2 regions of the Streptomyces sp. NPDC002133 genome follow, and region 2 is predicted to be linked to the other one. Evidence: predicted binding sites of a transcription regulator. Region 2 holds the regulator's gene; the other holds the start of a gene.
The links. The regulator HspR, encoded in region 2, represses chaperone genes until heat shock. The targets are predictions, from matches to a motif close to TTGAGNNNNNNNNNCTCAA.
Positions count from the first base shown of each region.

Region 1: a site for HspR is predicted at 3,865-3,883, ahead of lon (endopeptidase La). Genes of this name have one in related genera too.

Region 1 covers NZ_JBEOXF010000002.1:12,492-21,831, forward strand. Annotated here, with positions in the region: gene ABT078_RS02420 (hypothetical protein) at 1-245, opposite strand, end outside; gene ABT078_RS02425 (ABC transporter ATP-binding protein) at 242-1,003, opposite strand; gene ABT078_RS02430 (zf-HC2 domain-containing protein) at 1,000-2,274, opposite strand; gene ABT078_RS02435 (RNA polymerase sigma factor) at 2,271-2,867, opposite strand; gene ABT078_RS02440 (GNAT family N-acetyltransferase) at 3,118-3,774, opposite strand; gene lon (endopeptidase La) at 3,906-6,320, shown strand; gene ABT078_RS02450 (MarR family winged helix-turn-helix transcriptional regulator) at 6,945-7,439, shown strand; gene ABT078_RS02455 (protein phosphatase 2C domain-containing protein) at 7,546-8,337, opposite strand; gene ABT078_RS02460 (sensor histidine kinase) at 8,716-9,340, shown strand, end outside.
Region 2 covers NZ_JBEOXF010000058.1:285-8,151, reverse strand. Annotated here, with positions in the region: gene clpB (ATP-dependent chaperone ClpB) at 1-2,248, opposite strand, end outside; gene ABT078_RS34360 (pyridoxamine 5'-phosphate oxidase family protein) at 2,429-2,842, shown strand; gene ABT078_RS34355 ((2Fe-2S)-binding protein) at 2,964-3,281, opposite strand; gene ABT078_RS34350 (hypothetical protein) at 3,278-3,535, opposite strand; gene ABT078_RS34345 (helix-turn-helix transcriptional regulator) at 3,664-4,659, shown strand; gene ABT078_RS34340 (hypothetical protein) at 4,849-5,187, shown strand; gene ABT078_RS34335 (heat shock protein transcriptional repressor HspR) at 5,269-5,718, opposite strand; gene dnaJ (molecular chaperone DnaJ) at 5,723-6,901, opposite strand; gene grpE (nucleotide exchange factor GrpE) at 6,953-7,612, opposite strand; partial or broken gene ABT078_RS34320 (Hsp70 family protein) at 7,612-7,867, opposite strand, start outside.

The DNA.
Region 1 (9,340 bases), on a different contig from region 2:
AGCGGCCCGCAGAGCAGCGCGGCGGTGATGCGGAGCAGATCGGTCGCGTCGGTCCAGTGGTTCTGCCAGCCGCCCAGGTAGCCGGCCTTGGAGTACATGGCGAACGCGACGACGGCGGTCGTGGCCGCGCCGGTCCAGGGGCCGACTCCGCGTCGCAGCTCGGTGAGGAGGGGGCGGGGGAGGCGCGGGCGCTGCGCGAGCGCGCCTTCCGGGGCGGGGGCGTCGGAGGTCACGACCGCGGTCATCGGAGGGCTCCCGACCTGTGGGCCCGCAGTGCCGCCGTGTAGCCCCGCTCGATGGCGTTGGCCGCATCGTCCGCGGAGTCCCTGCCCAGCGCGGTGAGTTCGGCGGTCGTCCCGCGGTAGGCCACCCGACCCGCGTCGAGGAGGGTCACCTCGGAGCAGGCGGCGGCGACGTCCTCGACGAGGTGGGTGGAGACGATCACGGTGGAGGTGGTGCCCACGTCGCGGAGCAGTGCCCGGAACTCGACGCGCTGCTCCGGATCGAGACCGGCGGTCGGCTCGTCGAGCAGCAGCAACTCGGGTTCGTTGACGATCGCCTGGGCGATGCCGACGCGTCGCACCATGCCGCCCGACAGCGACTTCACCTTGGCGTCGATCCGGTCAGCGAGGCCCACTCGCCCGACCGCGCGCTCCACCGCGGCCGCGACCCGCACGGGGTCCATCTCCTTGAGCCACGCCACGTACTCGACGAACTCCCGGACCGTGAAGCCCGGGTAGTAGCCGAACTCCTGCGGCAGATATCCCAGCCGGCGCCGGACCTCCACACGGTCACGCTGCGCGGCGGCGTCGCGGCCGAGCAGTTCCACCCGCCCGGCGGCCGGTGCGGCGACGGTCGCCAGGACCCGGATGAGCGAGGTCTTGCCGGCGCCGTTCGGGCCGAGGAGCCCGTGCACGCCGGTGCCGAAGGCGAGGCTCACTGTGTCGAGCGCTACGGTTCGGCGGTGCCGGACCGTGAGCTCGCCGACGCTGATCGTGTTCACAGGTTCCCCCAGTGTCCGAAGGACGGATAGTCGAACGCCCGGCGGCGCAGGGCGAGCAGCCCGGCGCACACCGCGGCAGCCACGGCCCAGGCGGACTGGACCGCGGCCCCGGAGACGTACGGGCCGACGCGGGCGGTGAGTTCGGCGGCCGGTGCGGCGAGCAGCCGGCCGGTGACGAGCGCCGGGCCGACGGCCGCGGACAGCCATCCCACGGCGACCAGCGCGGCGGCCGCGCGGCAGCCCACGTACGAGCCGAGCGCGAGTGCCGCCAGGGTGAGCGCGAGCCCGGGCAGCAGCCAGGCGGCGGCGCCCGGCATCCCGGCCCGGCCCGGCAGCACGGCCCCCGCGACGGTCAGCAGCGGCACGCTCACGGTCAGCACCGTGGCGGTCCGTGCCAGCAGCAGCCGAAGCCCGCCCGACGGTGTGGACGCGGCGATCTCGTGGAGCGGGTCCGCGCGCCGCCCGTACGACAGCGCCACCCCGGCGAGGGGCACCACGGGCGCCACGGCGGCGAGCAACGGCCGCGTCCCGGCGAACCCGGCCCCGTACCCGAGCCCCACGGCCGCCACGACCACCAGCCCGAGCGCCACCAGCCACGCCTCGTGCAGCGCGGGCCCGGCGGCCCACATCCTGCGCGCGACCGCCCGGGCACTCCGGACCGCACGCCGCAGCCCCGTCGCTGTGCTGGTGCCGGTGCCGGGGGCGTCCGGCATCGCGGCGAGCCGAGTGCGCCGTCGGGCCTCGCGCGGCCGGGACTCTGTGCCGTGGTGCGCCGCCGACGGGGCGGAAGAGCCACGCCGCCCGCGCGCAGGGAGAACCGGCAGGTCGCGTATGCGACGCGCGGCAAGGGCCGCTGCCCATGTCCGTCGGCGCGCCGCGTCACCGTCGGTACCCGGTGCCCCGGTCCTCGCGGGCCTGGCAGGCCCTGTGGGCCTCAGGGGCCCTCTCGGCTTCTCGGGCTTCTCGCCCACAGGCAGAATCGTGCCGTCGGCCGCCGCCGCCGTCTCGTGCTGTCCGGCCTGACCACGGTGATCGAGTGCGTCTGCCTCAGCAGTGGCCGCCTGTGCCAGGACCGCCGTGCGGACCGAGTCCAGCAGCGCGGCCGCCGGCGTCGCGCGAACCGCGGCAGAGACGCGTCCGGCGCAGCTGCCGCAGGACTCGACGTGCTTCTCCACGGACCAGGCGTCCGGTTCGGGGAGCGCACCCGTGGCGTACCGGGCGGCCAGGGCGTCGTTCACGTGCCAGTCGCGGGCACGGTCGGGCGCGGTCATGCGGTGCCTCCCAACGGGTCGGTGCCGGGCGCCGGGCGGACGAGCGTGGCCCGCAGCTCGCGACGGGCGCGCCGGGCGCGGGTCTTGACGGTTCCCTCGGGTATGCCGAGCAGCCGCGCGGCCTCACGGGTCGTCAGCCCGTCGATGACCGTGGCGCGCAGGACGTCCCGCAGCTCGGGCGAGATGCGGTCGAGCGCCGCGCCCACGTCGCCGTACTCCAGCCCCGCCAGCACCCGGTCCTCCGCCGACGGCACGGCCGCGACGGGCAACTGCTCGACCGGGGCGGGTTCGTCGGCCCGTCCACCTGCGCGGCGCCGGGCGTCGACCAGCCTGCGGGCCGCGATCACCCAGAGCCAGCCGCCCGCCTCGCCGCCGCGGTGCGATCCCGCGGACCGCCAAGCGGTCACGAAGGTGTCCTGCAGGACTTCCCGTACGGTCTCGGGATCCGCGCACCGACGCGTCAGCCGGGCGTGCAGCCAGCCCGCGTGCCGGTCGTACAGCGTGGCGAGCGCTTCCGAGTCCCCGTGTGCGACGGCCCGCAGCAGCGCCGCGTCGTCGTCCCGGTCTGCCCCCGTGGGGCGCAACAGTCTCACGACCTCTCTATCGCACGGGGGAGTGCGATCGGTTCACGGGCGTGCGCGGCTGCCCGGTGTGGCGCAGACCATAGACGGAGCGAACGACGATCGCGTGGGCCGGGCGGGGTCGGGGCGTCGATCGAAGGAGCCTCACGCGCTGCAGCCGCTCGAGTCGGACGAGTTGAGTGGGCCGGATGCGCCGGACGACGGGACGGCCGGTTCCGGCCTGCTGGGCGGCGTCCCGCGCCGGCGGACCTCCTCGGGCGCGTCAGGGTGCCTTGGGGTCGTAGTACACGCTGACCAGCGGCGCGATCACCCGCCACCCCAGCGCCTCGTACAGCGCCCGTCCGTCGGGCGTCCCGCCCAGCACGCCGGTCGTGGCGCCTTCCTCGACCGCGGCGTTCTGGAGCGTACGCATCACCAGGCTGCCGAGGCCCTTGCGCCGGTGCTCCGGGGCGGTCTCGATCTGATCGACGACCGCGGGTCGCGCCGGTCCGCCCCGCGCGATCTGCCCGCGGGCGGCGAAGGCCCCGTCGTCCCTCGTGACCAGGGCCTTCGTCACACCCCCGTGCGTCCACGTCCGCAGCCGGTGCCCTGCCGGTACGGCGCCGGGCTCCTCGTGGCGCAGCTCCGCCGTCATCAGGAACCCGGGCTCGTCGGGGGTCCAGTCGGGCCCGAGCAGGTCCAGGACCTTCTCCGGATCCTCGAAGACCTTGAGCCAGCGGCCGGGCGTCCGGGCCGCCCCGGCGACCTTGCGGACCGCCGACCCACCGCCGTCGGTCAGCACGTGGTGGGTGGTGTGCAGGGGCAGACCGACGTCGATCGTGAAGCCCCAGGGCTCGGCGACGGGCTCCGCCGCACCTCGCGACACGACCCAGCCGTCCACCCAGGCGCGTACCGTGTTCGTAAGGGATGAATCTGTCATACGCTTATTACATCGGCTGGTCACGGGATCCGGTACGCGTGATCGCTCACAGCGAACACCGCTCGGGGAACATCTCGTCGCCCTTCTGCATTGAGTCGGCATAGCTCAACTTGACTGCCGAAGGGGAGATCATGGCTGCTGAGTCCTCGTCGTACAACGACGCCCTCACCCTGCCCGTGCTGCCACTCGACGACGAGGTCGTGCTGCCCGGGATGGTGGTACCGCTCGACCTGTCCGACGCCGACGTACGGGCCGCGGTGGAGGCCGCCCAGGCCGCCGCTCGGTCACAGCCGGGCAAGCCCAGGGTGCTGCTCGTGCCGCGCATCGACGGGACGTACGCCGCGACCGGCGTGCTCGGCACCGTCGAGCAGGTCGGCCGGCTCTCGGACGGCGACCCGGGTGCCCTGATCCGCGGCCGCAGCCGGGTGCGCATCGGCGCGGGTACGACCGGACCGGGCGCCGCCCTCTGGGTGGAGGGCACCGGCGTCGACGAGACCGTGCCGGACCCGCTGCCCGGGCACGTCACCGAGCTCGTCAAGGAGTACAAGGCGCTCGCCACCAACTGGCTGAAGAAGCGCGGTGCCTGGCAGATCGTCGACCGCGTCCAGCAGATCGACGACGTCTCGGCCCTCGCCGACAACTCCGGCTACTCGCCGTTCCTGACCACCGCCCAGAAGGTGGAGCTGCTGGAGACCGGCGACCCGGTCGCCCGGCTCAAGCTCGCCACCGAACGGCTCCGCGAGCACCTCGCGGAGCAGGACGTCGCCGAGTCCATCGCCAAGGACGTCCAGGAGGGCGTCGACAAGCAGCAGCGCGAGTTCCTGCTGCGCCGCCAGCTCGAGGCCGTGCGCAAGGAGCTGCGCGAGCTCAACGGTGAGTCCGAGGGCGACGAGTCCGACGACTACCGTGCCCGGGTCGAGGCCGCCGACCTCCCGGAGAAGGTCCGCGAGGCGGCACTCAAGGAGGTCGAGAAGCTGGAGCGGTCCAGCGACCAGAGCCCGGAGGGCTCCTGGATCCGCACCTGGCTCGACACCGTCCTCGAACTGCCGTGGAACGAGCGCACGGAGGACGGGTACGACATCCAGGGTGCGAAGGCGATCCTGGACGCCGAGCACGCGGGCCTGGACGACGTGAAGGAACGGATCACCGAGTACCTGGCGGTGCGCAAGCGGCGTGCCGACCGGGGGCTGGGCGTGGTCGGCGGGCGGCGCGGGGGTGCGGTTCTCGCGCTCGTCGGCCCGCCCGGCGTGGGCAAGACCTCGCTCGGCGAGTCCGTCGCGCACGCGATGGGGCGGAAGTTCGTCCGCGTCGCGCTCGGCGGCGTACGGGACGAGGCGGAGATCCGCGGCCACCGGCGTACGTACGTCGGCGCGCTGCCCGGTCGTGTCGTCCGCGCCATCAAGGAGGCCGGGTCGATGAACCCGGTGGTCCTGCTCGACGAGATCGACAAGGTCGGCTCCGACTTCCGCGGCGACCCGGCGGCGGCGCTGCTGGAGGTCCTCGACCCGGCGCAGAACCACACGTTCCGCGACCACTACCTGGAGGTCGAGCTCGACCTGTCCGACGTGGTCTTCCTGGCCACGGCGAACGTCCTGGAGGCCATCCCGGAGGCCCTGCTGGACCGGATGGAGCTGGTCAGGCTCGACGGCTACACCGAGGACGAGAAGGTCGTCATCGCCCGCGACCACCTGCTCCCGCGCCAGCTGGAGCGGGCGGGGCTGGCCGACGGCGAGGTCACCATCGAGGAGTCCGCGCTGCGCATGCTGGCGGGCGAGTACACCCGTGAGGCGGGCGTACGGAACCTGGAGCGGGCGGTCGCGAGGCTGCTGCGGAAGGTGGCCGCCCAGCACGAACTGGGCGACCGCGAGCTGCCGATTGCCGTCGGTGCGGGCGATCTGCGCGCGCTGATCGGCCGGCCGCACCACGTGCCCGAGTCCGCCCAGGACCCGGCCGAGCGTCGGACGGCCGTGCCCGGTGTGGCTACCGGGCTCGCGGTGACCGGCGCGGGCGGCGACGTCCTGTACGTCGAGGCGTCGCTGGCCGACCCGGAGACGGGCGCGGCCGGGCTGACCCTGACCGGTCAGCTGGGTGACGTCATGAAGGAGTCCGCGCAGATCGCGCTGAGCTTCCTCCGCTCACACGGTGCGGAGCTGGAGCTGCCGGTCGCCGACCTCAAGGACCGGGGTGTGCACATCCACTTCCCGGCGGGCGCGGTGCCGAAGGACGGCCCGAGCGCGGGCATCACGATGACGACGGCGCTGGCGTCGCTGCTGTCCGGGCGGCAGGTCCGCACGGATGTGGCGATGACCGGAGAGGTGTCGCTGACCGGGCGGGTGCTGCCGATCGGCGGCCTGAAGCAGAAGCTTCTGGCCGCGCACCGGGCCGGGACGACGACCGTCGTGATCCCCAAGCGGAACGAGGCGGACCTGGACGACGTCCCGGCGGAGGTCCTGGAGAAGCTGGACGTCCACCCGGTGACGGACGTCCGCCAGGTCCTGGAGATCGCCCTCTCCCCGGCCGAGGTCCCGGTCCCGGCGGCGGCCTAGCCCTTCCGGAGGCTCCTGCCCCCGCGTCCCCTGTGCCCCTGCGGGCGGGGGACGCGGGGGTTTCCCGTGCCCGGCAGGGCGACCGGTGTGTCCGCCCTCAAGCGCCGGACGGGCTCGCTGGGCGCGCCCGGTACCGCGCGGTGGGCCGGTGTGTCCGCCCTCAAGCGCCGGACGGGCTCGCTGGGCGCGCCCGGTACCGCGCGGTGGGCCGGTGTGTCCGTCCCCAAGCGCCGGACGGGCTCCGGTGGGCGCGCCCGGTACCGCGCGGTGGGCCGGTGTGTCCGTCCCCAAGCGCCGGACGGGCTCCGGTGGAGCGCCCAGCCCTCGCGCCCGCCAGGGCGTCCAGGACTCGACCCCGCGCTGAGGCGTCCCCGGCGCCCGCAGGGCGTAGGAGGGACTGCGCCCTGCCCTGGGGGTTCGGGGCGGAGCCCTCGCAACCGGGGCTGGGGCGGAGCCCCAGTTCGGGAAGGGGCGGGGTGGGGCTTCGCCGCGCGGAGATCCGTCGGCGGAAGAGGGGCCGGTCCCTGCCGTTGGTCTACGCCTGCGAAATACTGGACGAGCTGCGGCAACGGCCGCCGCCGAAAGACACTTTCATCGTCGGGAAAGCGCACGAAGGGTGCTGACGTGCACGTAAGCGGTACGGGGAGTGAAGAGGAGCCCACGGGAGGGAGTGGTGTGGACCACGAATTCCAGGAGTACCTCGCCCTGGAGCGTGAGCTGGCCGTCTTTCTGCGCCGCGCCCGTGCGAACTCCGGCGAGATGGCTCGTGAGGTCCACCCGGAACTGGAGCCCGCGGCCTACGGACTGTTCGTACGCCTGGAGGAGTCCGGCCGGCAGCGCGCCACCGACCTCGCGGCCTTCTTCGGCGTCGGCAAGGCGACCATGAGCCGGCAGCTCCGCGCGCTGGAGGAGCTCGGCCTCGTGGCCCGCGAGCCCGACCCGGCCGACGGGCGCGCCTCGCTCGTCCGGCTCACCGACGAAGGGCTCGCCCGCTTCCGCCGTGTACGGAACGCACGGCGCGAGCGGTACGTACGGAAGCTCGCCGACTGGGACCGTGGTGAGGTCGCCGAACTCGCCCGGCTGCTCCACCAGCTCAACATGCGGGCGGAGGGCCCGTAGGACCTTTCGGGCCCCTGGCCCGTCACGCCCCAGGCCCGTCACGCCCCAGGCCCGTCACGCCCCCTGGCCCCCGAGCTGCCAGGGGGCGCCCGGGCCTCCGGGACCCTCAGGGTCCCTCGAGCCGCGCGTACACCGCCGTCGCGTCGTCGTGCTTCTTCCAGCGCCGCGCGCCGCCCCGGGCCGCGTCCGCGCGCTCCAGCGCCCGCACCCGCTCGATCAGCCCGTGCGGCCCCTCCTTGTCGAGCAGACCCACGAGGTCCGCCCAGCCGCCCTCCTCGAAGAGGTCGGTCCAGCGGGACGCGCCGTCGGTGAGCGCCGCCACCGCCCGTACATCCGCCCGTGGCGTACGGTCCGTGACCGCGCGCTCCGCCACCGCCGGGTCCGCGGCCGCCGTGAAGAAGCCGCCCTCCTTGTTGCGCAGGGCGTCGGTCGCGCTCAGTGACCGCAGGATCTCCCGCGGGATCCGGTCCAGCCGGTCGTCGAGAAGGGCCCGCACGGACCCGTCCGGCGACTCCAGCAGCAGGGTCGAATCGGAGAGGACGAGCTGCTCGACCCACTCCTCGTCCCAGCGTGCGACGACGACCGTCGCCTGCGGCGTACGCACGTGAGAAAGCTCACAGGTGTCGCGGTGGGCATCCGCGGTGCGCCGGATGGACAACGCCAGAACCTCGGTCAGCGGTATATCCCGCCGCGAACCGGACAGTTCGATCAATGCGCCACCGAGCCGGGCGGTGAACCACGGCACCCCGTGCACACATCCGTCGTCTCCCCTGGGAGGAGTCACCCCGTCCAGGGCCACCAGGCAACCGCCCTGGCCGGACGCGGGGAGCGCGATGGACGCCCAGTCCTCGTTGGGGCGTTCGGGATCGCCCGGTTCGGTCGCGAGTGCGAAACGCATGATCCCCAGTCTGCCCGAGCCGCCACGACTCCTTCACGAAGCCCGCAAGAACGCGGAATTGGCCTGCACCACCTGGGCGACCAGCGGCTTTTGGTCGGAATGATCGACTCCGACGGGCTGCGGGCGGGCATCCTGCCAAAGCCCGCGCCGAAGTTCCAGCCCGTGTCCCGGGCGGGGGTGGAGTGCGCCCCTGGGCGAGTTGTTGACCAACTCCTGAGTGTTGTTCACTCGTTCGGGTGGCGGAGTGGCCGATGCGCGTCCCCCTCTCAAAAGCGCTGGAATGGTCGTAAGCCGTACCAGGGGTGGGAGGGCGTTCTCGTGTTGTGACCGGCCGTCACCTCTGCTTCATGGGCGGACGAGTCGAGAATGTGAGCACCGGTGCAGAAGAAGCGGCCTCGGGGCAAGGGCGGAATGCCCGGTACGGCGTCTTCGGGGCGGGAGGCGTCGACGCCCGCGACCCCCGCGGGGAACCCCACAGGGACCTCCCCGGCCGGACCGGCCTCCGCCGGCACGGGACACGAGGGCCTCGTGCCCGGCGGTCGTTCCGTCCGGGTGCGCAGCAGGCTCGTCGCCGGCGTCGCGGCCGTCTCGCTGACCGTCGTCGCCGCGGGCGCCCCGGCCGTCCTCACCGCCTCGGACGAACTGGCCGAGTCCCAGCAGCTCGTCACCCTCGCCGAGCTCAACCGGCAGGCCGTCACCCTCGCCCACTCCATGGCCGACGAGCGTGACGAGGTCACCGCGTACATCGCCGCGGGCCGCGACGACCAGACGGGCCCCAAGAAGAACCGCCGTGCCGTCTCCGCCAGCCACAGCGCCCGTGTCGACCGCCAGATCGACGAGATCCGCGGCAACCTCCCGGCCGACCACGCCGATCTGACCCGGGGCCTCGCCACCGTGCCGTCCGTCCGGCGCACCGCGCTCGGCGGCAAGGGCACCGCTCTCGAGGCGTACAAGGCGTACACCGACATCATCGCCACGCTGCACGCGCTCGCCGACGAGCTCG
Region 2 (7,867 bases):
TGGCCCGCACCACTTCCAGGACCTGCTGCTTCTTCTCCTCCTCGCTGGTCAGCGGCTCGACGAGGTACTGGCTGCCGAGGTTGGAGGTGAGGATCAGAATGGCGTTCCTGAAATCCACCGTCCGGCCCTGGCCGTCGGTGAGCCGTCCGTCGTCGAGGACCTGCAGCAGGATGTCGAAGACCTCGGGATGGGCCTTCTCCACCTCGTCGAGGAGGACCACGCTGTACGGACGTCGGCGCACCGCCTCGGTGAGCTGGCCGCCCTCCTCGTACCCGACGTAGCCGGGCGGGGCGCCGACCAGGCGGGCGACGCTGTGCTTCTCGCTGTACTCCGACATGTCGATGCGGACCATGGCCCGCTCGTCGTCGAAGAGGAAGTCCGCGAGCGCCTTCGCCAGCTCGGTCTTTCCGACACCGGTCGGGCCGAGGAAGAGGAAGGAGCCGGTGGGACGGTCGGGGTCGGCGATGCCCGCACGGGAGCGGCGCACCGCGTCCGACACGGCCCGCACCGCCTCGGTCTGGCCGATCAGCCGCCTGCCCAGCTCGGACTCCATGCGCAGCAGCTTCTGGGTCTCGCCCTCCAGCAGCCGGCCCGCCGGGATCCCGGTCCAGGAGGCGACCACGTCCGCGATGTCGTCCGGGCCGACCTCCTCCTTGACCATGGTGTCCTTGGCGGCCTCCCGCTCGGCCTCGGAGGCCTCGGCGAGCTCCCGCTCCAGCGCGGGGATCTCCCCGTACAGCAGCTTGGACGCGGTGTCGAAGTCGCCGTCGCGCTGGGCGCGCTCGGCCTGGCCGCGCAGCTCGTCGAGCCTCTCCTTCAGCTCACCGACGCGGTTGAGGCCCTGCTTCTCCTTCTCCCAGCGGGCGGTGAGGCCGCGCAGCTCCTCCTCCTTGTCGGCGAGGTCGCGGCGCAGCTTCTCCAGGCGCTGCTTGGACGCCTCGTCGGTCTCCTTGGAGAGCGCCAGCTCCTCCATCTTCAGCCGGTCGACGGCGCGCTGGAGCTCGTCGATCTCGACGGGGGAGGAGTCGATCTCCATCCGCAGCCGGGACGCCGACTCGTCCACGAGGTCGATGGCCTTGTCGGGCAGGAAGCGGGACGTGATGTACCGGTCGGACAGGGTCGCGGCCGCGACCAGCGCGCTGTCCGCGATCTGCACCTTGTGGTGCGCCTCGTACCGCCCCTTGAGGCCGCGCAGGATCGCGATGGTGTCCTCGACCGTCGGCTCGGTGACCAGCACCTGCTGGAAGCGCCGCTCCAGCGCCGGGTCCTTCTCGATCCGCTCGCGGTACTCGTCGAGGGTCGTCGCGCCGACCATGCGCAGCTCGCCGCGCGCGAGCATCGGCTTCAGCATGTTGCCCGCGTCCATCGCGGAGTCGCCGCCGGCGCCCGCGCCCACGACCGTGTGCAGCTCGTCGATGAACGTGATGATCTGGCCGTCGCTCGCCTTGATCTCGGAGAGGACGGTCTTCAGCCGCTCCTCGAACTCGCCCCGGTACTTCGCACCCGCAACCATCGCACCCAGGTCGAGCGCCACCAGCCGCTTGTTCCGCAGTGACTCGGGCACGTCGCCCTTCACGATCCGCTGGGCGAGCCCCTCGACGACGGCGGTCTTGCCGACGCCGGGCTCACCGATCAGCACGGGGTTGTTCTTGGTACGGCGCGACAGCACCTGCACGACCCGGCGGATCTCCTGGTCGCGGCCGATGACGGGGTCGAGCTTGCCCTCCCTGGCCGCGGCCGTGAAGTCCGTACCGAACTTCTCCAGGGCCTTGTACTGCCCCTCGGGGTCGGGTGTCGTCACCCGGCGCCCTCCCCTCGCCTTCTCGAACGCCTCCAGCAGCTTCTTCGCCGTCGCGCCCTGTCCGGACAGCACCTCGCCGGCCCTGCCGCCCTTGGACGCGACCCCGATGAGCAGGTGCTCGGTCGAGATGTAGTCGTCACCGAGCTCCTTGGCGCGGTTCGCGGCGTCGGCGATGACGGCGAGCAGCTCGCGGTTGGCCTGCGGCGGCGCGACGGTCGACCCGGTCACGCTGGGCAGGTCGGCGAGGACCCGTTCGGCCCCGGACCGTACCGCGGCCTGGTCCGCGTCGACGGCGGCGAGCAGGTCGGTGATGTTCTCGTTGTCCTGACCCGCGAGGAGTGCGAGCAGCAGGTGCGCGGGGGTCAGATCGGGGTGCCCGTCGGACACGGCTCGGCTGGTGGCGGCGTTGAGCGCGTCCCGGCTCCTGTTGGTCAGCTCGGCGTCCACGTGCGGTCTCTCCTCCTCGGCTCGTCACGACTCGTCACGTCACGACTCTCGGCTCGTCACGACTCGTCACGTCACGACTCGCCACGTCATTCACATGTGACCCTTCCAACGTACACAAAGTTGAGTCCATTCCGCTCAAGGTGAGGGAAGAACAGGCTCCGCCGAGATAGATTTCCGGGTATGGCCATCGACCCACGCAACCCGGACGCGTCCTACCTCGGCTTCTGGCGCGAGTACCACATGTGCACCCTGACCACCCCGCGCCCGGACGGCACCCCGCACGTCGTCGCGGTGGGGGTCACGTACGACCCCGAGGGCGGCGATCGGGGCATCGCCCGCGTCATCACCAACAAGCACAGCCGCAAGGTCGCCAACGTCCTGGCCGCGTCGCCGGAGCCGGCACGGGTCGCAGTCTGCCAGGTGGACAAGGGGCGCTGGGCGACGCTGGAAGGCCTGGCCACCGTACGTACGGAGCCGGAGGTGGTCGCGGACGCGGTCGCGCGCTACGCGCAGCGGTACGGACGCACTCCGGCACCGAACCCGGACCGGGTGGTCATCGAGATCGCCCTGACGCGCGCGATGGGCCGGGCATAGGCACACGCCCCGGCGGCCCGCCGCACGCACACAGCACAGCGGCGCCATCGTGTTTCAGGTCCACGATGGCGCCGCTGTGTGGGGGAAGCGCCTGAGCGATCTTGAACGACGGGGGAACCGCTCAGGCACTGCGGGGGGTGGCGGTGGTGGTCTGCGGTTCGACCAGCTGGTGGTCGCGCTGGTCGAGATTGACGAAGATCATGCCGTACCTGATGGCACAGCGGACGGGTTGCGGAGCCCCGCGGGGCCTCCGCAGGCAGCGGTACGCGCGGATCTCCTCGTCATCGCCACGGTTGATCACGACCGGCTCACCGAAGAGGGTCACCATCAACGAATCGCCACGGTGCGGCACCGCCGTGGCAAGGTCGATGAAATGCCACCCGGAGCGGTATGCGGTCGCCATCTCCCGTCGAAAGCGAGGGTCCTCGGGAACCGTCATGCCTCGACGTCCGCCGGCGCGCTCTCCCAGGTGGGTTCACCGGGCGTCGTGAGTACCGAGGCGGGCACGGTCTCCCAGGTGGGTTCACCGGGCGTCGTGAGTACCGAGGCGGGCACGGTCTCCCAGGTGGGTTCACCCGGGGCCGCGGTCACCGACGCGGGCGCAGTGCCCCACGTGGGCTCGCCGCTCACCGCGAGACCACCGAGAGCAGCCGCAACGGCTATAGCGCAAAGTGCACGAACCATCCTGGTCATCGCCGATCTCCACCTCTTTTTAGTACTACCTCCTCCCCCGCGCCTATGACGATGGCTCACTCCGAACGCTTCCACCAGCGAGTGCAGGCATCATGTTCCTGTAATTCAGGACCCTGAGGGGGGTGCAAATGCAGGCGAAAAGGGGCGATTCCGGAGAGAAGCACAGTCACGACGAGCTGTGCGAGGCGGGGAGAAACCTCTATGCGTCCGCTCTGCGCAATGGCCGCATAGCCCGCTCCGAGGTGGCCGACGCCCCCTGCCTCATCGATCTGGCCATGGTGCGCCCGGATCCAGAGGACAGTGAATGGCTCCGTCCGGTTTCCCCGGCCGTCGCTCTGCATCAGCTGATACACCCCATAGAGCGGGAGATCCAAGAGCGAAGACGACGCACGCTGTCGCTGACGGATGCGTTTGAGCCATTCATGGCCATCAGCGCGCACGACGCACCAACGACGCACGCGATCACCGTGCTCGAGGGCCTGGGCATGATCAACGCGACGCTGGACCGCGTCATCGTCGAGTGCACCGAGGAGCTGCTGACGGTGCAGCCCGGCAGCGGACGCAGGCCCGCGACCCTGCAGGACGGGCTGCGGCGCGTGGAGATGCTCGTCGACCGCGGCGTCGGGATGCGCACGCTCTACCAGCACACCGCGCGCCACCACCCCGCCACGATGGCCTACGTCGAGCGGGTCGCCCCGTACGGCGCGGAGGTCCGCACCCTTGAGGAGATCATCGACCGGCTCATCATCGTCGACCGGAAAGTTGCCTTCATTCCGGCCCGCAGCGACCGCCGGGTGGCCCTGGAGCTGCGCCACGAGGGCCTGGTGCAGTATCTCGTCGGCGTCTTCGAACAGTTCTGGCTCCACGGCGTCCCCTGGGACGACCAGGTCGTCTCATACACGCCGGAACTCGACGGCATAAGCGGCGTCCAGCGCTCCATCGCCAAGCTCCTCGTCGAGGGCCACGTCGACGAGGCGATCGCCCGTCGGCTCGGCATGAACGTCCGCACCTGCCGCGCCCACATCGCCAAGCTCGCCTCGGCGCTCGGCAGTGGTTCGCGAGCGCAACTGGGGTATCTGATCGCCCAGTCCGGGATCCTCTCGGCCCCGCCGGAACAGGGCTGACAGCGGTCGGGCCGGCGTGCGATCATCGCGGCTGCCGGCGCTCCTCCCACGTCCCCGGGTGCCGCCCCCACGCTCCCCACGACCGAGAGCTACGCCACCCACCCGGACGGCGACGAGCGCTGCTTCTTCATCGACGCCGTCGACGACGACTGGAACTCCCACTACAAGTGGACCCGTTCGCCCGAGATCGTGGTCGCGACCGAGCTCGACACCACGCCGAGCGTGGCGACGCCCGAGGGTTCGCCGCTGTCCGTCGAGGTGTGGTCGGCCGAGGGCGACGAGGGCAACCAGGTGACATGGCGTGGGCTCGGCGAGGACTCCCCCGAGGCTGCGGGCGGCTACCGCGTCTTCCGCTGGAACCCGGCCACCTACGAGAAGATCGCCGACCTCGACAGGCACGGGTTCGAATACTTCGACACCGGTGGCAAGCGCGGCACCACGTCCTACTACTGGGTGACCGCCGTGGCCGCCGACGGCACCGAGTCCCTGCCTGCGGGCGACTGGGCGGTCACCGCACCGGCGCAGTGACCTGACGTGAACGACACCGAAGGGGCCGGGAGGTCACGCCTCCCGGCCCCTTCGTGCGTTCTCTCCAGCGCCCGGGCGGCGTCAGCCGTCCCGCTTCTGCTTCGGCCGCCACACCACCAGCGCGCTCGCCTGCTGCACGTCCTGATACGGCACCAGATCGCGCCGGTACGACGCGTGCACCTGGGCCTCGCGCTGCTGCATCGCCGCCGCCGCACCCTCCAGTGCCGCCGAGAGCTCGGCGACCCGGGCCTGGAGCGCCGCGACCTGGTTCTCCAGTTCGATGATGCGCTTGATGCCGGCGAGGTTGATGCCCTCGTCCTGCGACAACGCCTGCACCTGGCGGAGCAGTTCGATGTCGCGGGTCGAGTAGCGGCGGCCCCGGCCCGCCGTGCGGTCCGGGGAGACGAGGCCGAGGCGGTCGTACTGCCTCAGGGTCTGCGGGTGCAGTCCGGACAGCTGAGCCGCCACCGAGATGACGTACACCGGCGTCTCGTCGGTCAGTTCATAAGGGTTACGACGTCGGCCGTCCATCGCGTCATGCTCCCTTCGCAGCCTGGAACAGTTCTGCCCGCGGATCCTCACCCGCAGTCGCCTTCCGGTACGCCTCCAGTGCCTCACGCGCCTCGGGATCGAGATCCGTCGGCACCGCGACCTCCACGGTCACGAGGAGATCGCCGCGGGTGCCGTCCTTGCGCACGGCGCCCTTGCCACGGGCCCGCATCGTACGGCCGTTGGGCGTGCCTGCGGGCAGCTTCAGCGTGACCGGGGGCCCGCCGAGCGTCGGCACCTTCACCTCGCCGCCGAGCGCCGCCTCCGTGAACGAGACCGGCACCGTGACGGTGAGATTGTCGCCCTTGCGGCCGAAGACCGGGTGGGCGTCGACATGGACGACGACGTACAGATCGCCGGCCGGGCCGCCGCGCTCGCCCGGTGCGCCCTTGCCGCGCAGCCGGATCCGCTGGCCGTCGCTCACCCCGGCGGGGATACGGACCTGCATGGTCCTGGACGACTTGGCGCGGCCGCTTCCGTGGCAGACCTCGCAAGGGGTCTCCGCGATGAGTCCGCGGCCCTTGCAGTCCACGCAGGGGTCGGTCAGGGAGAACGAGCCGCTGCCGCCGCGCGAGACCTGTCCGGTGCCGACACAGGTCGGGCACACGCGCGGTGTGCCGTTCTTGTCGCCGGTGCCCGAACAGGCCTTGCAGGGCTGCTGGCTGGACATCCGCAGCGGGACCGTGGCCCCGTCCACCGCCTCGGTGAAGCTGAGCGTCACCTCGGACTCGATGTCCTGGCCGCGGCGCGGCTGCGTCCGCGCACCCGGCCCGGTGCCGCGGTGGAACAGCCCGCCGAACACGTCTCCGAGGCCGCCCCCGAAGCCGCCGGCGCCGCCGCCTCCGGCCTGGGTGCCGCCGAAGAGGTCACCCAGGTCGAAGTTGAACGTTCCGCCGGGGCCGGGGCCGCCTGCCCGGAAGCCGCCGTTGCCGAAGAGGGCGCGCGCCTCGTCGTACTCCTTGCGCCGCTTGGGGTCGCCGAGCACGTCGTTGGCCTCGGAGATCTCCTTGAAGCGCTCCTCGGCCTTGGCGTCGCCCTTGTTGGCGTCCGGGTGGAACTCACGGGCGAGCTTCCGGTACGCCTTCTTGATCTCCGCCTCGGTGGCGTCCTTGGGGACGCCGAGAACCTTGTAGTAGTCCTTCTCCACGAAGTCCTTCGTGCTCACCGACGTCCCTCCTCTCGGACAACTCCGAATCCGTACCCGTAATCGATCACGTCAGCCCTCGTCCGGGCCACCGCTCTCCTCGCCGGCCGACTGCTCCTCCTTCGGCGCCGCGGGCGCCGCGCCCGGCTGGGGCTCGGCCACCGCGACCCGCGCGGGGCGGATGGTCCGCTCACCGATCCGGTAGCCCGGCTGCAGGATCGCGACGCAGGTCGTCTCCGTGACGTCCGGTGCGTACGAGTGCATCAGGGCCTCGTGGATCGTCGGGTCGAAGGGCTCGCCCTCCTTGCCGAACTGCTGCAGACCCATCTTGGCGGCGACCATCTCCAGCGATTCGGCCACCGACTTGAAGCCGCCCACCAGCTCGCCGTGCTCGCGGGCACGGCCGATGTCGTCGAGGACGGGCAGGAGCTCGGTCAGGAGCTGCGCGACGGCGATCTCCTTGACCGTGATCCGGTCCCGCTCCACCCGGCGGCGGTAGTTCTGGTACTCGGCCTGGAGCCGCTGGAGGTCCATCGTGCGCTCGTTGAGCGCGGTCCGGAGCTGATCCAGCTGCGCCGTCAGGGCGGCCGACTGCCCGGCCTGCGTCCCCGTCTGTGCTTCGTCCCCGGCCGGGGCCGCCCCCTCGGAGGGGGCGGCCTGCGCCGCTTCGTCAGGAGTGGCGCCGGAGGGGACGTCGGGCTTCTCCTCGAAGCCCGGGGTCTCCTCCGTCATCAGGCAGCGCCACCCTTCTGGTCCTTCTCGTCGTCGACGATCTCGGCGTCGACGACGTCGTCCTCGGCCTTCGCCTGGGAGGCACCGGCGTCACCGGCACCGCCCGCGGCCTGCTGGCCCTGGGCGTCGGCGTACATGGCCTGGCCGAGCTTCTGGGAGACCGCCGCGACCTTCTCGGTCGCGGTGCGGATCTCCGCTGTGTTGTCGCCCTCGGCGGACTCGCCCTTGAGCTTGTCCTTCAGCTCGGCGACGGCA